3 regions of the Oceanobacillus sp. FSL K6-3682 genome follow, and region 1 is predicted to be linked to each of the others. Evidence: a T-box and tRNA genes for the amino acid it is inferred to sense, from the RefSeq annotation. Region 1 holds a T-box; the other regions hold tRNA genes.
The links. A T-box is a leader RNA that pairs with one kind of tRNA and senses whether it is charged. The one in region 1 lies ahead of glyQ (glycine--tRNA ligase subunit alpha), so its partner is inferred to be a tRNA-Gly.
Positions count from the first base shown of each region.

Region 2: it has a tRNA-Gly gene. The T-box ahead of glyQ (glycine--tRNA ligase subunit alpha) is inferred to sense a tRNA for this amino acid. The anticodon was not compared.
Region 3: it has a tRNA-Gly gene. The T-box ahead of glyQ (glycine--tRNA ligase subunit alpha) is inferred to sense a tRNA for this amino acid. The anticodon was not compared.

Region 1 covers NZ_CP150263.1:2,766,066-2,773,167, reverse strand. Annotated here, with positions in the region: gene MHH51_RS13890 (HDIG domain-containing metalloprotein) at 1-673, shown strand, start outside; gene ybeY (rRNA maturation RNase YbeY) at 673-1,137, shown strand; gene MHH51_RS13880 (diacylglycerol kinase family protein) at 1,127-1,489, shown strand; gene era (GTPase Era) at 1,762-2,664, shown strand; gene MHH51_RS13870 (YqzL family protein) at 2,844-3,005, shown strand; gene recO (DNA repair protein RecO) at 3,065-3,808, shown strand; T-box leader at 3,878-4,055, shown strand; gene glyQ (glycine--tRNA ligase subunit alpha) at 4,153-5,031, shown strand; gene glyS (glycine--tRNA ligase subunit beta) at 5,033-7,102, shown strand, end outside.
Region 2 covers NZ_CP150263.1:98,703-105,804, forward strand. Annotated here, with positions in the region: rRNA gene MHH51_RS00490 (16S ribosomal RNA) at 1-1,117, shown strand, start outside; rRNA gene MHH51_RS00495 (23S ribosomal RNA) at 1,307-4,227, shown strand; rRNA gene rrf (5S ribosomal RNA) at 4,366-4,481, shown strand; tRNA gene MHH51_RS00505 (tRNA-Val) at 4,491-4,566, shown strand; tRNA gene MHH51_RS00510 (tRNA-Thr) at 4,571-4,646, shown strand; tRNA gene MHH51_RS00515 (tRNA-Lys) at 4,660-4,735, shown strand; tRNA gene MHH51_RS00520 (tRNA-Leu) at 4,739-4,823, shown strand; tRNA gene MHH51_RS00525 (tRNA-Gly) at 4,845-4,919, shown strand; tRNA gene MHH51_RS00530 (tRNA-Leu) at 4,926-5,014, shown strand; tRNA gene MHH51_RS00535 (tRNA-Arg) at 5,018-5,094, shown strand; tRNA gene MHH51_RS00540 (tRNA-Pro) at 5,096-5,172, shown strand; tRNA gene MHH51_RS00545 (tRNA-Ala) at 5,190-5,262, shown strand; rRNA gene MHH51_RS00550 (16S ribosomal RNA) at 5,460-7,022, shown strand.
Region 3 covers NZ_CP150263.1:370,402-377,503, reverse strand. Annotated here, with positions in the region: gene MHH51_RS02005 (aminoglycoside phosphotransferase family protein) at 1-353, shown strand, start outside; gene MHH51_RS02000 (DNA-binding protein) at 547-1,137, opposite strand; gene MHH51_RS01995 (hypothetical protein) at 1,366-1,599, opposite strand; tRNA gene MHH51_RS01990 (tRNA-Ile) at 1,988-2,061, opposite strand; tRNA gene MHH51_RS01985 (tRNA-Gly) at 2,072-2,145, opposite strand; tRNA gene MHH51_RS01980 (tRNA-Phe) at 2,156-2,231, opposite strand; tRNA gene MHH51_RS01975 (tRNA-Asp) at 2,327-2,403, opposite strand; tRNA gene MHH51_RS01970 (tRNA-Met) at 2,408-2,484, opposite strand; tRNA gene MHH51_RS01965 (tRNA-Val) at 2,507-2,582, opposite strand; tRNA gene MHH51_RS01960 (tRNA-Glu) at 2,588-2,662, opposite strand; rRNA gene rrf (5S ribosomal RNA) at 2,792-2,907, opposite strand; rRNA gene MHH51_RS01950 (23S ribosomal RNA) at 2,968-5,888, opposite strand; rRNA gene MHH51_RS01945 (16S ribosomal RNA) at 6,142-7,102, opposite strand, start outside.

The DNA.
Region 1 (7,102 bases):
TCAGCCGTTGTTGAAGAAGCTTCTGGTGGAGGCACCTGGAACATATCACCATTCTGTAATGGTTGCCAACATCAGTGAAACAGCATGTGAAGCAGTAGGAGCAAATGGCTTATTGGCGCGGGTAGGGTCTTACTATCATGATATTGGTAAAACAGTCCGGCCGGGATTTTTTATTGAAAATCAGATGCCAAATAAAAATCCGCATGACCTGCTGCCGCCAAAAGAAAGTGCAGATATTATTATCCGTCATACAACCGATGGAGCAAATATGTTAAAAGCGCATAAAATGCCTAAGGAAATCATTGATATTGCGAAGCAGCATCATTCGAATTCTTTAGTTCAGTTCTTTTACGTAAAAGCGAAGGAGCTGAATCCTGAAACGGAGGAATCGGATTTCAGATATCCTGGACCAAAGCCGGAAACCAAAGAGACAGCTATTATCTGCATTTGTGATTCTGTAGAGCCGGCTGTCCGCTCATTACAGGATCCGACTCCTGAGCAGATTGATTCAATTGTTTCGGCTATTATCAGCAGTAAAATTTCAGATGGACAATTAGATAACAGTCCTTTAACATTAAGAGAGTTAAAAACCATTCAACATTCAATTTGCGATTCTTTAAAAGGAATTTTCCATTCCAGAATTCAGTATCCGAAAGAGGAAGGTGATAAATAATGATGATTGATTTTCAAGATGAAACAGGTATTGTAGCTGATGAGCATATAGAGCTTGTAGAGAAGCTGCTCACCTTTGCTGGAAAAGCTGAGAAGGTGGCTCATGACGCAGAAGTTTCCATCAGCTTTGTGAATAATGAACAAATTCAAGTAATCAACAGAGACTATCGTGATAAAGACAAACCGACAGATGTAATTTCATTTGCAATGCAGGAAATGGAAGACGAAGAGCTGGAAATTGTCGGGGAGGGATTGCCTGTTGTGCTGGGAGATATCATTATTTCGATAGATAAAGCAAAAGAACAGGCAGAAGAATATAATCACAGCTTTGAGAGAGAGCTGGCCTTTTTAGCATTGCATGGATTCTTACACCTGCTTGGGTATGATCATATGAATGTGGAGGATGAGAAGAAAATGTTCCGCAGACAGGACGAAATCCTAGGTGAATTTGGCATTGAAAGATAAAAAAAGAATTGTTGGATTCCGTTTTGCTTGGGCAGGGCTAAAAACGGTTGTGAAAAAGGAGTCTAATTTTCAGCTGCATCTCACAGCAACAGCAATTGTAGTTACATTAGGTTTCTTTTTCAAACTTTCTCTCATCGAATGGGCAGTTATTTTATTAACCATAGGTCTCGTGCTTATCACAGAAATGATAAACAGTGTCATTGAGCGGATTATGGATTTTATTCAGCCGGACTATGATGAAAGAGTAAAGGAAATAAAAGATATTGCTGCAGGTGTCGTTCTTGTTACAGCTATTATATCTGTTGTAGTCGGAGTACTTATTTTCGGACCAAAAATAATGCAGCTTCTATAATCCGATAATTATTTACAAAAGGGGATCCTATCAGGAGCCTCTTTTTTAGAATAAAAAGGTATATAAAAACGCTGACAAGAGTTGCCCCGGCAAATTTAAAAGAGCAGACCTATTAAAAAAATTAAAACATTTCTTGGTTAATCTTAACCAAATTACTCAAAAAACAATTGAAATTGTATGTTTGTTAAAGGTTTTGTCGATATAGTGAAACGAACATAAAAATGTAGTATGATAAGAAGCAAGCAAACAATAGAAATTCGGAGGAACGTAGCATGACAAATAATTTTAAATCAGGATTTATTGCAATTATTGGCAGACCAAATGTGGGAAAATCAACTTTTATGAACCGGGTTATTGGTCAAAAAATAGCAATAATGAGTGATAAGGCACAAACAACAAGAAATAAAATTCAAGGTGTCCTGACAACCAAGGAATACCAAATGATTTTTATTGATACACCTGGAATTCATAAGCCGAAACATCGATTAGGCGATTTTATGGTGCAGGTGGCAGAGAATACTTTAAATGAAGTGGATAATATTTTGTTCATGATTAATGCAGATGAAGGATATGGGCGCGGGGACCAATACATCATTGACTTGCTGCAAAAAGTGAAACAGCCGGTCTATCTGGTAATTAATAAAATTGATAAAATTCATCCAGAAAAGCTCATGAAGCTGATTGACCAGTATAAGGATCTTTATTCGTTTGATGAAATTATTCCAATTTCTGCATTAGATGGAAATAATGTTAATCATCTGTTAGAGGTGGTTGCTGGAAAACTTCCAGATGGGCCACAGTATTATCCTGCCGATCAGGTAACAGACCATCCCGAGAGATTCATCATTTCTGAGCTTATCCGAGAAAAGGTATTGCATCATACGAAGGAAGAAATTCCTCATTCGATTGCTGTTGTCATTGAAAATATAGAGAAGAATGAAAATGAAAAATTATTGGTACAAGCAACGATTGTTACAGAAAGAAGCTCCCAAAAAGGTATATTAATTGGAAAGCAAGGGAGCATGCTGAAAAAAATTGGCCAGCAATCACGCCGTGATATTGAAGCTTTACTTGGCTCTAAGGTGTATTTAGAGCTTTGGGTGAAAGTAAAAAAAGATTGGAGAAACAAACAAAATCAATTGCATGAATTTGGATTCCGACTTGATGAGTATTAAAGTTTGTGACATTTTCATTGGATTTTTAAGAACAACCTCTTAAAGATGGTAATTTTTTATACTCATGAAATGTTCAAATCGAACCAACCTATAAAAGAAGCGGGAAGTTAATAACAGGGTATTTTTTAAGTAATTGCTTTAGTCTTAGCAAAAAATAATTTGAAAGGCGGGGGTTTCTTGTGCTAGATGCAACATGGTATTTGTTTTGTCAAACAGGAAACATTGAAACCTATTTATTATTAAAAGAATTAGAGCAGCAAGGAGAATTAAACCCGGAAGTGAAACAAAAAGAACAGACCCGATCTTCTATGACTGGGAGTTTAGATTTACCATCTGTTTAACCACAGAGATATAACGATGATTTTTCTGTTCAAAACAAAGTGAGGCCGGGTGATTTAGAGTGCTGGAACAGATAGATGGTATCGTATTAAAAACAAAAGATTATGGTGAAACACATAAATTAGTGACAATTTACAGCGGAAAGTTTGGGAAGTTCCAAGCTTTGGCAAAAGGGGCAAAAAAACCAAAAAGTCGAATGGCTGCTGTTACTCAGCCATTCGTTTTTGCCCGTTTTTTTGTTTATCTTGGAAGCGGATTGAGTACAATACAGCAAGGAGAATTATTAAACTCACATCGCAAAATACGCGAAGATTTCGTGAAAACAGCTTATTGTTCCTATGTTGCAGAGCTTACAGATAAGCTTTTGGAAAATCAAAATATAGATCCGTACATATTTGGACAATTTCAACAAACAGTAAAGTGGATTGAAGAGAATGATCAGGCTGAAATTCCAATAATGATGTATGAATTAAAACTTTATAAAAAAGCTGGGTTTGCCCCACTCTTAAATCAATGTATAAATTGTGGGTCGGTGCAGCAGCCTTTTGTGTTTTCTGTCGTGGAGGGCGGTTTTTTATGTCCTAAATGCCGCCATTTGGATCCGGAAGCAATAGAACTTTCTCCAAAATTGGCCAGGATTCTATATCTGTTCTCCGAGGTAGAATTAGAACGTATCGGATCCATCCAAATGAAACCAGAAAACGTGAAAATGTTCCAGGCCATTTTAAAAGCTTATTATGATCGTTATGGAGGATATTTCATAAAGTCGCGAAAGTTTTTGGATCAGCTGGATTTATTTAAGTAATAATTGACAAGTCAAGGACGGATAGAGTATGATTTGTACATATATCTTAAGTATAAATGTTATGAAATAGTCGTTACGATGATGAAGAAAAGTACTGAAGTATTGTCTGTAAAAAGCGAGCCTGGAAATGGTGCGAGCCAGGTATATAGAGACTTCAGGAAGGAGCTTCGGAGTAACAACAATGAAAAGAGGCTCTTATAAAACAAGAGCAAATAGGGTGGAACCGCGGTTTTAAGCCGTCCCTATGTCTGTCATTAAAGCAGACATAGGGACGGCTTTTCTTATTGGTTCTGCTGAACGTGAAATACGATGTAAATTTCTTATCCATTAAAGGAGTGGAGTAAATGAATATTCAAGAAATGATCTTAACTTTACAAAATCATTGGTCAGAACAAAATTGTATCTTAATGCAGGCATATGATACAGAAAAAGGTGCTGGAACGATGTCTCCGATGACGCTGCTGCGAAGCTTGGGGCCAGAACCATGGAATGTTGCCTATGTAGAACCTTCCAGACGGCCGGCTGATGGCAGATACGGAAAAAATCCGAATCGACTGTATCAGCATCATCAGTTCCAGGTTATTATGAAACCTTCTCCGTCAAATATTCAAGAACTGTATTTAGGGTCTTTGAAAAAGCTGGGGATTGATCCACTCAAGCATGATATCCGTTTTGTGGAGGATAATTGGGAGAACCCGACGTTAGGAGCTGCCGGTCTTGGCTGGGAAGTATGGTTAGATGGTATGGAAATCACACAATTTACTTATTTCCAACAGATTGGCGGTTTAGAAGCCAACCCGGTAACTGTTGAATTAACATATGGGATAGAACGGCTCGCTTCGTATATTCAAGATAAAGAAAATGTATTTGATTTAGAGTGGAATAATGGCGTGACACTTCGAGATATTTTCTATCAGCCGGAGTATGAGCATTCTGTCTATACATTTGAAACATCAAATACAGATATGTTATTTGATTTATTTACAAAATATGAACAGGAAGCAAAAACAACGATGGAAAAAGGGCTCGTCTTCCCTGCATACGACTACGTTTTAAAATGCTCACATACATTCAATCTTCTGGATGCTAAAGGTGTTATTTCTGTAACAGAAAGAACAGGTTACATTAGCCGGATTCGTAATTTGGCCCGCAGCATTTCAAAGATTTATGTACAAGAGCGTGAAAAATTAGGCTTTCCAATGTTGAAAAAGGAGGGGAACTAAAATGGCACAGGATGTATTAATTGAAATTGGATTAGAGGAGCTGCCGGCTCGCTTCATAGACGATGCAGAAGCTCAATTTTTAGATAAAACAATAAAATGGCTGGATGAACAACGTATTTCCTACGCATCTGCAGTTTCTTTCTCAACACCGCGCAGATTAGCTGTCCTTATAGAAGAAGTAGCTGAGAGTCAGGCATCTATCGAAGAAGAGGCAAAAGGACCTGCCTTAAAGATTGCTAAGGATGACCAGGATAATTGGACAAAAGCAGCGGAAGGATTTACCCGGGGACAGGGAAAAACAACGGATGATATTTATATTAAAGAAGTGAAGGGAACTTCTTATATTTATGTAAAAAAATATATTGAAGGAAAGTCTGTGCAATCCTTACTTCCGGAATTTAAGGATATTATTGAGTCGATTACATTTGGTAAAAATATGCGCTGGGCAAATGAAACATTGCGTTATGCACGGCCAATCCGCTGGCTGGCTGCGCTTTACGGTAATGAAGTGATCCCATTTGAAATAGCTCATGTGAAAACAAGCAATTTCACATATGGACATCGTTTCCTCAGTGGTAAGCTTACAATAGATGAACCGAAACAATATGAGCAATTGCTAAACGATAATTATGTAATTGCTGATGCTAAAAAACGCGAGGCTAAAATTGTGAAGCAGCTTGGTGCTTTACAAGAGAAAAATGATTTCCAAATTCCTGTTGATAAAGATCTATTAAATGAAGTAAGAAATCTTGTGGAATATCCGACAGCCTTTGTGGGCAGCTTTTCTACCTCTTTCTTAGCATTGCCAAATGAAGTTCTGATTACATCTATGGCCGAGCATCAACGTTATTTTCCTGTAGAGCAGGGTGGTGAACTGCTTCCTAAGTTTGTCGGCGTGAGAAACGGTGATGATTATGAGCTGGAAACAGTAATCCGGGGAAATGAGAAGGTTCTTCGTGCCCGTCTTGCGGATGCAGAATTCTTTTTCGAAGAAGATAAAAAGCTTTCGATTGATTTCTTCCAGGAAAAACTCACCAGGGTTATATTCCAGGAGAAGCTTGGTACGTATACCGAGAAGGTTAATCGTGTTAAAACAATTGCTAAGCATTTAGCAGAGGAGCTTTCCTTAAAAGAGCTTAAAGAAGTTGTTCGTGCAGCTGAAATCAGTAAGTTTGATCTGATGACCAATATGGTAAATGAATTTACAGAGCTGCAGGGCGTTATGGGTGAGAAATATGCTGCTTACTTTGGAGAAGCTAAAGAGGTTTCTCAAGCTATCCGCGAGCATTATCTGCCGAAGCAGTCCCATGGTGAGCTTCCTGCCACGACAGTCGGTGCAGTATTAAGTATCGCGGATAAAATAGATACAATTGCCGGATGTATCAGTGTTGGTCTTATCCCGAGCGGTTCCCAGGATCCATATGGCTTAAGAAGGCAGGCAATGGGCATCCTGCGTATATTGAAGGATCAAAATTGGGATTTAACCATAGAATCACTAATTGAGTATACTTTATCTGTATTAGAGAATGCCGGTTTAACAATAAACGCTTCTTCTAACGATGACTTGCTGGCGTTTTTCGCTTCCCGTGCGGAGTATTTAATGCGTGAAGAAAATATTGAAACAGATATAATCCATGCTGTCGTAGATAATCAATTAGGTATATTTCATGTTGCAGTGGAAAAAGCACATGTTTTAGCTGAGAAAAAAGCAGATGATCATTTTAAGACCTCTCAGGAGGCACTTGTTCGTGTGTTGAACTTGGAAAACAAGGTAGAGGATACGGATTATAAGGTAAATCCTAACCTCTTCCAAACAGAATCAGAAAAAGAATTACATGAATCTGTAGCAGCAGTAAAATCAACTTACGCAGAATATTTAGAAGCCCAAAAAAGTGAGGAAGCATTGCAGCTGCTTGCCGACCTTGCAGGTGATATCCATGCGTTCTTTGATCATAATATGATTATGGACGATAATGAAGAAGTAAGAAAAAACCGTCTTTCTATCATCCATGAGCTTTCTGTGCTAATCTTGCAATATGCAGACTTACGGAAAATAGCATGGAAACAGCAC
Region 2 (7,102 bases), 2.2 Mb from region 1:
CGTAAAACTCTGTTGTCGGGGAAGAACAAGTATGATAGTAACTGATCGTACCTTGACGGTACCCGACCAGAAAGCCACGGCTAACTACGTGCCAGCAGCCGCGGTAATACGTAGGTGGCAAGCGTTGTCCGGAATTATTGGGCGTAAAGCGCTCGCAGGCGGTTCTTTAAGTCTGATGTGAAATCTTGCGGCTCAACCGTAAACGTGCATTGGAAACTGGAGGACTTGAGTGCAGAAGAGGAGAGTGGAATTCCACGTGTAGCGGTGAAATGCGTAGAGATGTGGAGGAACACCAGTGGCGAAGGCGACTCTCTGGTCTGTAACTGACGCTGAGGAGCGAAAGCGTGGGGAGCGAACAGGATTAGATACCCTGGTAGTCCACGCCGTAAACGATGAGTGCTAGGTGTTAGGGGGTTTCCGCCCCTTAGTGCTGAAGTTAACGCATTAAGCACTCCGCCTGGGGAGTACGGCCGCAAGGCTGAAACTCAAAAGAATTGACGGGGACCCGCACAAGCGGTGGAGCATGTGGTTTAATTCGAAGCAACGCGAAGAACCTTACCAGGTCTTGACATCCTTTGACCGCTCTGGAGACAGAGTTTTCCCTTCGGGGACAAAGTGACAGGTGGTGCATGGTTGTCGTCAGCTCGTGTCGTGAGATGTTGGGTTAAGTCCCGCAACGAGCGCAACCCTTGATCTTAGTTGCCAGCATTTAGTTGGGCACTCTAAGGTGACTGCCGGTGACAAACCGGAGGAAGGTGGGGATGACGTCAAATCATCATGCCCCTTATGACCTGGGCTACACACGTGCTACAATGGACGGAACAAAGGGAAGCAAGCCCGCGAGGTCAAGCAAATCCCATAAAACCGTTCTCAGTTCGGATTGTAGGCTGCAACTCGCCTACATGAAGCCGGAATCGCTAGTAATCGCGGATCAGCATGCCGCGGTGAATACGTTCCCGGGTCTTGTACACACCGCCCGTCACACCACGAGAGTTCGTAACACCCGAAGTCGGTGAGGTAACCTTTTTGGAGCCAGCCGCCGAAGGTGGGACGAATGATTGGGGTGAAGTCGTAACAAGGTAGCCGTATCGGAAGGTGCGGCTGGATCACCTCCTTTCTAAGGATATATAACGGAATTTTGTACTTGGTTGTTTGGTTCAGTTTTGAGAGAGCAATCTCTCTTTTTGTACCTTGAAAACTAAATAAGAGTAACAACGACATCAAACTTTAGAAATAAGGCAAAAAAGCTATTGATATAGCAACACAACTGATTACGAAGTAATCAGCAAACTTATTCCAAAACTTTAGTTAAGTGAATAAGGGCGCACGGTGGATGCCTTGGCACTAGGAGCCGATGAAGGACGGGACTAACACCGATATGCCTCGGGGAGTTGTAAGTAAACTTTGATCCGGGGATTTCCGAATGGGGGAACCCACTGTTCGTAATGGGACAGGACATCTATCTGAATACATAGGGTAGATGAGGCAGACCCGGGGAACTGAAACATCTCAGTACCTGGAGGAAGAGAAAGAAAAATCGATTTCCTGAGTAGCGGCGAGCGAAACGGAAAGAGCCCAAACCAAGAAGCTTGCTTCTTGGGGTTGTAGGACACTCCATTGGAGTTACAAAGAAATTCTTTAAACGAATCGACTTGGAAAGGTCAGCCGAAGAAGGTAACAGCCCTGTAGTTGAAAAGGAATTTCCTCCGGAGTGTATCCTGAGTACGGCGGAACACGTGGAATTCCGTCGGAATCCGGGAGGACCATCTCCCAAGGCTAAATACTACCTAGTGACCGATAGTGAACCAGTACCGTGAGGGAAAGGTGAAAAGCACCCCGGAAGGGGAGTGAAATAGAACCTGAAACCGTGTGCCTACAAGTAGTCGGAGCCCGTTAATGGGTGACGGCGTACCTTTTGTAGAATGGACCGGCGAGTTACGATTGTATGCAAGGTTAAGTGGAAGACACGGAGCCGTAGCGAAAGCGAGTCTGAATAGGGCGAATGAGTATGCGGTCGTAGACCCGAAACCGTGTGATCTACCCATGTCCAGGGTGAAGGTCAGGTAACACTGACTGGAGGCCCGAACCCACGTATGTTGAAAAATGCGGGGATGAGGTGTGGGTAGCGGTGAAATTCCAATCGAACACGGAGATAGCTGGTTCTCTCCGAAATAGCTTTAGGGCTAGCCTCAAGATCGTGAGTACTGGAGGTAGAGCACTGATTGGACTAGGGGCCCCTACCGGGTTACCGAATTCAGTCAAACTCCGAATGCCAGTTACTTCAACTTGGGAGTCAGACTATGGGTGATAAGGTTCATAGTCGAAAGGGAAACAGCCCAGACCGCCAGCTAAGGTCCCAAAGTATACGTTAAGTGGAAAAGGATGTGGCGTTGCACAGACAACCAGGATGTTGGCTTAGAAGCAGCCATCATTGAAAGAGTGCGTAATAGCTCACTGGTCGAGTGACGCTGCGCCGAAAATGTACCGGGGCTAAACGTATCACCGAAGCTGCGGATTGTTCTTACGAACAATGGTAGGAGAGCGTTCAAAGTGCAGAGAAGTCAGACCGTGAGGACTGGTGGAGCGCTTTGAAGTGAGAATGCCGGTATGAGTAGCGAAAAAAGAGTGAGAATCTCTTTCACCGAATGCCTAAGGTTTCCTGAGGAAGGCTCGTCCTCTCAGGGTTAGTCGGGACCTAAGCCGAGGCCGACAGGCGTAGGCGATGGACAACAGGTTGATATTCCTGTACCACCTCATGATTGTTTGAACAATGGGGGGACGCAGGAGGATAAGGAGTGCGCACTGATGGATGTGCGTCCAAGCATGCGAGGAAGTCAGATAGGCAAATCCGTCTGACATATTTCTGAGCTGTGATGGGGAGGGAAATAGAGTACCGAAGTTCCTGATTTCACACTGCCAAGAAAAGCCTCTAGTTAGATCATAGGTGCCCGTACCGCAAACCGACACAGGTAGGCGAGGAGAGAATCCTAAGGTGAGCGGGAGAACTCTCGTTAAGGAACTCGGCAAAATGACCCCGTAACTTCGGGAGAAGGGGTGCTCACTTGTGAGTGAGCCGCAGTGAATAGGCCCAAGCGACTGTTTAGCAAAAACACAGGTCTCTGCGAAGCCGAAAGGCGAAGTATAGGGGCTGACACCTGCCCGGTGCTGGAAGGTTAAGGGGAAGAGTTAGCTCTTCGGAGCGAAGCTTTGAACCGAAGCCCCAGTAAACGGCGGCCGTAACTATAACGGTCCTAAGGTAGCGAAATTCCTTGTCGGGTAAGTTCCGACCCGCACGAAAGGTGCAACGACTTGGGCACTGTCTCAACGAGAGACCCGGTGAAATTATACTATGCGTGAAGATGCGCATTACCCGCGACAGGACGGAAAGACCCCGTGGAGCTTTACTGTAGCCTGATATGGAATGTTTGTGCAGTTTGTACAGGATAGGTGGGAGCCTTTGAAGCGTGAGCGCCAGCTTACGTGGAGGCACCCGTGGGATACCACCCTAACTGTATGACCATTCTAACCCAGGACCGTAATCCGGTTCGGAGACAGTGTCAGGCGGGCAGTTTGACTGGGGCGGTCGCCTCCTAAAAGGTAACGGAGGCGCCCAAAGGTTCCCTCAGAATGGTTGGAAATCATTCGTAGAGTGTAAAGGCAGAAGGGAGCTTGACTGCGAGACCTACAAGTCGAGCAGGGACGAAAGTCGGGCTTAGTGATCCGGTGGTTCCGCATGGAAGGGCCATCGCTCAACGGATAAAAGCTACCCCGGGGATAACAGGCTTATCTCCCCCAAGAGTTCACATCGACGGGGAGGTTTGGCACCTCGATGTCGGCTCATCGCATCCTGGGGCTGTAGTCGGTCCCAAGGGTTGGGCTGTTCGCCCATTAAAGCGGTACGCGAGCTGGGTTCAGAACGTCGTGAGACAGTTCGGTCCCTATCCGTCGTGGGCGTTGGAAGTTTGAGAGGAGCTGTCCTTAGTACGAGAGGACCGGGATGGACACACCGCTGGTGTACCAGTTGTTCCGCCAGGAGCATAGCTGGGTAGCTACGTGTGGAAAGGATAAGTGCTGAAAGCATCTAAGCATGAAGCCCCCCTCAAGATGAAACTTCCCATCACTTCAAGTGAGTAAAATCCCTCAGAGACGATGAGGTTGATAGGTCCGAGGTGGAAGCGTGGCGACACGTGCAGCTGACGGATACTAATCGATTGAGGACTTATCTAAGTTTTTTGATGTCACGTTACTCTTATTTAGTTTTCAGGGTGCAAATTTAAAAAAAGTGTTGCATTTTTATTCTGAAGTGCATATAATATAACTTGTCCTTGTTTTTAAGGAAACATCTTCAAGTTACATATTGTATTGTCTGGTGGCGATAGCGAAGAGGTCACACCTGTTCCCATGCCGAACACAGAAGTTAAGTTCTTCAGCGCCAATGGTAGTTGGGGGCTTCCCCCTGCGAGAGTAGGACGTTGCCAGGCTTTAAATCCGGAGGATTAGCTCAGCTGGGAGAGCACCTGCCTTACAAGCAGGGGGTCGCAGGTTCGAGCCCTGCATCCTCCACCATTATGCCGGCCTAGCTCAACTGGTAGAGCAACTGACTTGTAATCAGTAGGTTGGGGGTTCAAGTCCTCTGGCCGGCACCATTTTCCTTTTAAGGAGCCATTAGCTCAGTCGGTAGAGCATCTGACTTTTAATCAGAGGGTCGAAGGTTCGAATCCTTCATGGCTCACCATTTGCGGGTGTGGCGGAATTGGCAGACGCGCTAGACTTAGGATCTAGTGCCTTCGGGCGTGGGGGTTCAAGTCCCTCCACCCGCACCATTAATTAAATAAAGGCAATACGCGGAAGTAGTTCAGTGGTAGAACATCACCTTGCCAAGGTGGGGGTCGCGGGTTCGAATCCCGTCTTCCGCTCCAAATATTGCCGGGGTGGCGGAACTGGCAGACGCACAGGACTTAAAATCCTGCGGTAAGTGATTACCGTACCGGTTCGATTCCGGTCCTCGGCACCATAAGCGCCCGTAGCTCAATTGGATAGAGCGTTTGACTACGGATCAAGAGGTTAGGGGTTCGACTCCTCTCGGGCGCGCCATCGGGAAGTAGCTCAGCTTGGTAGAGCACTTGGTTTGGGACCAAGGGGTCGCAGGTTCGAATCCTGTCTTCCCGACCATTACATGAATATAACATGGGGCCTTAGCTCAGCTGGGAGAGCGCCTGCCTTGCACGCAGGAGGTCAGCGGTTCGATCCCGCTAGGCTCCACTCAATAACTTTTAAATAAGTTGTTGACAATGGTTTTGAAACATGATATATTGATTTGGTCGCCGTTTTTAAAAGCGACAAAGAAATTGCTCTTTGAAAACTGAACAAAACAACCAGTACGAAAGAAGAAAAACACCTCGTTTTTCTTGAATATTTAAGTCAGAAGTTGACTTCTGAAAGCTAAAGAAACAAACACTTTTATGGAGAGTTTGATCTTGGCTCAGGACGAACGCTGGCGGCGTGCCTAATACATGCAAGTCGAGCGCGGGAAGCGGACAGAACTCTTCGGAGGGACGTTCGTGGAACGAGCGGCGGACGGGTGAGTAACACGTAGGCAACCTGCCTGTAAGACTGGGATAACTCGCGGAAACGCGAGCTAATACCGGATAATACTTATCATCTCCTGATGGTAAGTTGAAAGGCGGCTTTTGCTGTCACTTACAGATGGGCCTGCGGCGCATTAGCTAGTTGGTGAGGTAATGGCTCACCAAGGCGACGATGCGTAGCCGACCTGAGAGGGTGATCGGCCACACTGGGACTGAGACACGGCCCAGACTCCTACGGGAGGCAGCAGTAGGGAATCTTCCGCAATGGACGAAAGTCTGACGGAGCAACGCCGCGTGAGTGATGAAGGTTTTCGGATCGTAAAACTCTGTTGTCGGGGAAGAACAAGTATGATAGTAACTGATCGTACCTTGACGGTACCCGACCAGAAAGCCACGGCTAACTACGTGCCAGCAGCCGCGGTAATACGTAGGTGGCAAGCGTTGTCCGGAATTATTGGGCGTAAAGCGCTCGCAGGCGGTTCTTTAAGTCTGATGTGAAATCTTGCGGCTCAACCGTAAACGTGCATTGGAAACTGGAGGACTTGAGTGCAGAAGAGGAGAGTGGAATTCCACGTGTAGCGGTGAAATGCGTAGAGATGTGGAGGAACACCAGTGGCGAAGGCGACTCTCTGGTCTGTAACTGACGCTGAGGAGCGAAAGCGTGGGGAGCGAACAGGATTAGATACCCTGGTAGTCCACGCCGTAAACGATGAGTGCTAGGTGTTAGGGGGTTTCCGCCCCTTAGTGCTGAAGTTAACGCATTAAGCACTCCGCCTGGGGAGTACGGCCGCAAGGCTGAAACTCAAAAGAATTGACGGGGACCCGCACAAGCGGTGGAGCATGTGGTTTAATTCGAAGCAACGCGAAGAACCTTACCAGGTCTTGACATCCTTTGACCGCTCTGGAGACAGAGTTTTCCCTTCGGGGACAAAGTGACAGGTGGTGCATGGTTGTCGTCAGCTCGTGTCGTGAGATGTTGGGTTAAGTCCCGCAACGAGCGCAACCCTTGATCTTAGTTGCCAGCATTTAGTTGGGCACTCTAAGGTGACTGCCGGTGACAAACCGGAGGAAGGTGGGGATGACGTCAAATCATCATGCCCCTTATGACCTGGGCTACACACGTGCTACAATGGACGGAACAAAGGGAAGCAAGCCCGCGAGGTCAAGCAAATCCCATAAAACCGTTCTCAGTTCGGATTGTAGGCTGCAACTCGCCTACATGAAGCCGGAATCGCTAGTAATCGCGGATCAGCATGCCGCGGTGAATACGTTCCCGGGTCTTGTACACACCGCCCGTCACACCACGAGAGTTCGTAACACCCGAAGTCGGTGAGGTAACCTTTTTGGAGCCAGCCGCCGAAGGTGGGACGAATGATTGGGGTGAAGTCGTAACAAGGTAGCCGTATCGGAAGGTGCGGCTGGATCACCTCCTTTCTAAGGATATATAACGGAATTTTGTACTTGGTTGTTTGGTTCAGTTTTGAGAGAGCAATCTCTCTTTTTGTACCTTGAAA
Region 3 (7,102 bases), 2.4 Mb from region 1:
ATCCGAAAAATCATGTACTCGTTCACGGGGATGCCCATAACACGAATATTTTACAAGATACATCCAAAGAAAATCAGTTTAAATTGATTGATCCAGATGGCATAATCTACGAAAAAGCTTATGATTTAGGTGTTTTGATGAGAGAATGGACTGAAGAATACAAGCACCATCCTGTAGAAAAAGGTATGGAACGGTGTGCCCATTTGAGTATGCTAACAGGTGTGGACAAACAAGCCATTTGGGAATGGGGCTTCCTTCAGTGTGTCTCCACTGGATTATTATTGCTGGCAATTGACAATAAATCCGGTAAAGATTTGTTAGCAGTTGCAGAGGCTTGGTCAGATAAAAGGTAGCTGTTTATTCTTTTAGATTACTATTACAAATTAGGGCAAGAGTCTATCTTAAAAAACTTTAGATGCTCTTTGTCAATTAAACGATACAAATAACTTTTTAATAGTCAAGAAAACCGGATTTTTATACGAAACACCGGTTTTCTTGACTTCCACACAAATTAATCCAAAAAGCATTGTCGATCATGAAACCGAATTAATATTGGCCCGCAAAATAAGTTGTAATCATTTTAATCTTAGCGTCTTTTTTATTGCTGGCAAACCCAAAAAAATCTGCAATATAAATCTGTCTGCCATCATTTAACGTCATGGTTGTATGTGAAGCTCCTTCTTTACCATGGGTAAGATTCATAGCTATTTCCACGCTGCTGACAGGGTAATCTGTTTCAGATACTTTTTGAGAAAAGTTCAGAAATCCATGAATCTCCTCCCTATTAATCACACACCATATAACGTCCTCCGTTAAGACATCTTTTAATATTTCTTCCTTGCCGGCGGCACGCCCTATAATAAAATCACGAATAATTCTTCTTTTGGGGGCATTGTCACATTTTAAATCACCAAGAACTGCAAAGTCAGGAGTGAATGAGAGCTGATTACTCTCCGCAAACTTTAATCCTTTTTCTGTTAGTGTATCCCTTAATATGCTGACTGCTTTTGGTCCGACACCATGAATTTTAAGCAGTGTTGTTTCATCAAGCCTAGCAGCATCTTCAATTGTTTTAATATTTATATGATGAAGGGCATTCATTGCAGGCTTACCGATTTTAGGAAGTGGACTACTCATGGGTAACTAAACTCCTTCCGGGAAATAAATATATTATTCCAGTTTAACATTTATTTTGGTCTTCCGTTACTATTGAAAGGGGCACGATAAACTTATCTGTCACATTTTTGAATGCCGAACTAAAAGATGTTTCTTCTAATGGCTACTTGATCATCCCATCTAGCTGCAATGCAGTTTTAACAGCACAAATAAGCTCATTTTTCAACATTAGCTCTATTATTATTTTCATTAACTCTTAACATCAATAAAACGCAGCATTCCTTTTTCAACAGATATCACATCATCCTGATTAAAAATAATACAGGCTTTTCCTCCAGCATGCTTATCAGAATCAAACTCACCAAGAACTGTTACGTAACCCTTTTCAAAAAAATAAATAAGATGTTTGTCATTTTCCTCTGATTCAAAGGCTGCTAAATCATTATGTAAATACGCTCTCATTGGTTTGTCGTATAATTGCATGTATATTTCTCCCTTTAAAGATAGTTTGAAAAACCAATTATAGCATCCTCATAATTTAGTTTGAAGCTGAGGGCTAATTTTATTTTGAAATAAATTTCGATTGAATGTGCTATATACGGCAAAAAGGATTTTGAAGAGAAAAATGGAGCAAACAAAGAGGGAAAGTTATAAATATGTATGCAAAAAAAAAACTCTCTCACAACTTGTCTTCTTTACGGGAGTAGCTTCCAGTCATCGAGTAATTTTCCTAAAAAAAGACCTCATAGAGAGGGTTTAAATCATTGACCCGCAGCTTAGAAGGCTGTTGGGCATGAGTTAAGGTCATCATGATAATTCTTATATTAACATACAAATGTATGAGATTTGCATCATAAATATATATAAGTAATGGGCCTGAGTGGACTCGAACCACCGACCTCACGCTTATCAGGCGTGCGCTCTAACCAGCTGAGCTACAGGCCCACTTTAATAATGGAGCGGGTGAAGGGAATCGAACCCTCATCATCAGCTTGGAAGGCTGAGGTTTTACCACTAAACTACACCCGCATATTTAAGATGGTGGCTCGGGACGGAATCGAACCGCCGACACAAGGATTTTCAGTCCTCTGCTCTACCGACTGAGCTACCAAGCCAATTAACTATTATGTATGGAAGAATTAAAGGGATTCGAACCTGTGACTCTCTAATTACAAGTCAGCGGTTCTATCAGTTGATCCAAGGTGGTATATGGCGGTCCGGACGGGACTCGAACCCGCGACCTCCTGCGTGACAGGCAGGCATTCTAACCAGCTGAACTACCGGACCATTTTGGTTGCGGGGGCAGGATTTGAACCTGCGACCTTTGGGTTATGAGCCCAACGAGCTGCCAGACTGCTCCACCCCGCGATATGAATTTATAAGTCTTATATGGTGGAGGATGCAGGGCTCGAACCTGCGACCCCCTGCTTGTAAGGCAGGTGCTCTCCCAGCTGAGCTAATCCTCCATTATTGGTGACCCGTACGGGATTCGAACCCGTGTTACCGCCGTGAAAGGGCGGTGTCTTAACCGCTTGACCAACGGGCCAGGTATTATTTTCCAGTTAATAGGAAAATAAATAATTTCACAGGCAGATTTTAAAAGTTAAACTTCAAATCTACGACCAGTCGGTTATTAACCGAAGTTCTACCATTAAGGTACTGTGAAATAAGGATTGCCTGGCGGCGTCCTACTCTTGCAGGGGGAAGCCCCCAACTACCATTGGCGCTGAAGAACTTAACTTCTGTGTTCGGCATGGAAACAGGTGTGACCTCTTCGCTATCGCTACCAGACTTATTTATTTAGGATTTGCACCCTGAAAACTAAATAAGAGTAATGTGACATCAAAAAACTTAGATAAGTCCTCAATCGATTAGTATCCGTCAGCTGCACGTGTCGCCACGCTTCCACCTCGGACCTATCAACCTCATCGTCTCTGAGGGATTTTACTCACTTGAAGTGATGGGAAGTTTCATCTTGAGGGGGGCTTCATGCTTAGATGCTTTCAGCACTTATCCTTTCCACACGTAGCTACCCAGCTATGCTCCTGGCGGAACAACTGGTACACCAGCGGTGTGTCCATCCCGGTCCTCTCGTACTAAGGACAGCTCCTCTCAAACTTCCAACGCCCACGACGGATAGGGACCGAACTGTCTCACGACGTTCTGAACCCAGCTCGCGTACCGCTTTAATGGGCGAACAGCCCAACCCTTGGGACCGACTACAGCCCCAGGATGCGATGAGCCGACATCGAGGTGCCAAACCTCCCCGTCGATGTGAACTCTTGGGGGAGATAAGCCTGTTATCCCCGGGGTAGCTTTTATCCGTTGAGCGATGGCCCTTCCATGCGGAACCACCGGATCACTAAGCCCGACTTTCGTCCCTGCTCGACTTGTAGGTCTCGCAGTCAAGCTCCCTTCTGCCTTTACACTCTACGAATGATTTCCAACCATTCTGAGGGAACCTTTGGGCGCCTCCGTTACCTTTTAGGAGGCGACCGCCCCAGTCAAACTGCCCGCCTGACACTGTCTCCGAACCGGATTACGGTCCTGGGTTAGAATGGTCATACAGTTAGGGTGGTATCCCACGGGTGCCTCCACGTAAGCTGGCGCTCACGCTTCAAAGGCTCCCACCTATCCTGTACAAACTGCACAAACATTCCATATCAGGCTACAGTAAAGCTCCACGGGGTCTTTCCGTCCTGTCGCGGGTAATGCGCATCTTCACGCATAGTATAATTTCACCGGGTCTCTCGTTGAGACAGTGCCCAAGTCGTTGCACCTTTCGTGCGGGTCGGAACTTACCCGACAAGGAATTTCGCTACCTTAGGACCGTTATAGTTACGGCCGCCGTTTACTGGGGCTTCGGTTCAAAGCTTCGCTCCGAAGAGCTAACTCTTCCCCTTAACCTTCCAGCACCGGGCAGGTGTCAGCCCCTATACTTCGCCTTTCGGCTTCGCAGAGACCTGTGTTTTTGCTAAACAGTCGCTTGGGCCTATTCACTGCGGCTCACTCACAAGTGAGCACCCCTTCTCCCGAAGTTACGGGGTCATTTTGCCGAGTTCCTTAACGAGAGTTCTCCCGCTCACCTTAGGATTCTCTCCTCGCCTACCTGTGTCGGTTTGCGGTACGGGCACCTATGATCTAACTAGAGGCTTTTCTTGGCAGTGTGAAATCAGGAACTTCGGTACTATATTTCCCTCCCCATCACAGCTCAGAAATATGTCAGACGGATTTGCCTATCTGACTTCCTCGCATGCTTGGACGCACATCCATCAGTGCGCACTCCTTATCCTCCTGCGTCCCCCCATTGTTCAAACAATCATGAGGTGGTACAGGAATATCAACCTGTTGTCCATCGCCTACGCCTGTCGGCCTCGGCTTAGGTCCCGACTAACCCTGAGAGGACGAGCCTTCCTCAGGAAACCTTAGGCATTCGGTGAAAGAGATTCTCACTCTTTTTTCGCTACTCATACCGGCATTCTCACTTCAAAGCGCTCCACCAGTCCTCACGGTCTGACTTCTCTGCACTTTGAACGCTCTCCTACCATTGTTCGTAAGAACAATCCGCAGCTTCGGTGATACGTTTAGCCCCGGTACATTTTCGGCGCAGCGTCACTCGACCAGTGAGCTATTACGCACTCTTTCAATGATGGCTGCTTCTAAGCCAACATCCTGGTTGTCTGTGCAACGCCACATCCTTTTCCACTTAACGTATACTTTGGGACCTTAGCTGGCGGTCTGGGCTGTTTCCCTTTCGACTATGAACCTTATCACCCATAGTCTGACTCCCAAGTTGAAGTAACTGGCATTCGGAGTTTGACTGAATTCGGTAACCCGGTAGGGGCCCCTAGTCCAATCAGTGCTCTACCTCCAGTACTCACGATCTTGAGGCTAGCCCTAAAGCTATTTCGGAGAGAACCAGCTATCTCCGTGTTCGATTGGAATTTCACCGCTACCCACACCTCATCCCCGCATTTTTCAACATACGTGGGTTCGGGCCTCCAGTCAGTGTTACCTGACCTTCACCCTGGACATGGGTAGATCACACGGTTTCGGGTCTACGACCGCATACTCATTCGCCCTATTCAGACTCGCTTTCGCTACGGCTCCGTGTCTTCCACTTAACCTTGCATACAATCGTAACTCGCCGGTCCATTCTACAAAAGGTACGCCGTCACCCATTAACGGGCTCCGACTACTTGTAGGCACACGGTTTCAGGTTCTATTTCACTCCCCTTCCGGGGTGCTTTTCACCTTTCCCTCACGGTACTGGTTCACTATCGGTCACTAGGTAGTATTTAGCCTTGGGAGATGGTCCTCCCGGATTCCGACGGAATTCCACGTGTTCCGCCGTACTCAGGATACACTCCGGAGGAAATTCCTTTTCAACTACAGGGCTGTTACCTTCTTCGGCTGACCTTTCCAAGTCGATTCGTTTAAAGAATTTCTTTGTAACTCCAATGGAGTGTCCTACAACCCCAAGAAGCAAGCTTCTTGGTTTGGGCTCTTTCCGTTTCGCTCGCCGCTACTCAGGAAATCGATTTTTCTTTCTCTTCCTCCAGGTACTGAGATGTTTCAGTTCCCCGGGTCTGCCTCATCTACCCTATGTATTCAGATAGATGTCCTGTCCCATTACGAACAGTGGGTTCCCCCATTCGGAAATCCCCGGATCAAAGTTTACTTACAACTCCCCGAGGCATATCGGTGTTAGTCCCGTCCTTCATCGGCTCCTAGTGCCAAGGCATCCACCGTGCGCCCTTATTCACTTAACTAAAGTTTTGGAATAAGTTTGCTGATTACTTCGTAATCAGTTGTGTTGCTATATCAATAGCTTTTTTGCCTTATTTCTAAAGTTTGATGTCGTTGTTACTCTTATTTAGTTTTCAAGGTACAAGCTTCCACACGGATGTGGTGACTTCTGTGTTGTCACATGGACGTGACGGTTTTAACAGAAGTTCCTTGAGAGATTGCTCTCTCAAAACTGAACCAAACAACCAAGTACAAAATTCCGTTATATATCCTTAGAAAGGAGGTGATCCAGCCGCACCTTCCGATACGGCTACCTTGTTACGACTTCACCCCAATCATTCGTCCCACCTTCGGCGGCTGGCTCCAAAAAGGTTACCTCACCGACTTCGGGTGTTACGAACTCTCGTGGTGTGACGGGCGGTGTGTACAAGACCCGGGAACGTATTCACCGCGGCATGCTGATCCGCGATTACTAGCGATTCCGGCTTCATGTAGGCGAGTTGCAGCCTACAATCCGAACTGAGAACGGTTTTATGGGATTTGCTTGACCTCGCGGGCTTGCTTCCCTTTGTTCCGTCCATTGTAGCACGTGTGTAGCCCAGGTCATAAGGGGCATGATGATTTGACGTCATCCCCACCTTCCTCCGGTTTGTCACCGGCAGTCACCTTAGAGTGCCCAACTAAATGCTGGCAACTAAGATCAAGGGTTGCGCTCGTTGCGGGACTTAACCCAACATCTCACGACACGAGCTGACGACAACCATGCACCACCTGTCACTTTGTCCCCGAAGGGAAAACTCTGTCTCCAGAGCGGTCAAAGGATGTCAAGACCTGGTAAGGTTCTTCGCGTTGCTTCGAATTAAACCACATGCTCCACCGCTTGTGCGGGTCCCCGTCAATTCTTTTGAGTTTCAGCCTTGCGGCCGTACTCCCCAGGCGGAGTGCTTAATGCGTTAACTTCAGCACTAAGGGGCGGAAACCCCCTAACACCTAGCACTCATCGTTTACGGCGTGGACTACCAGGGTATCTAATCCTGTTCGCTCCCCACGCTTTCGCTCCTCAGCGTCAGTTACAGACCAGAGAGTCGCCTTCGCCACTGGTGTTCCTCCACATCTCTACGCATTTCACCGCTACACGTGGAATTCCACTCTCCTCTTCTGCACTCAAGTCCTCCAGTTTCCAATGCACGTTTACGGTTGAGCCGCAAGATTTCACATCAGACTTAAAGAACCGCCT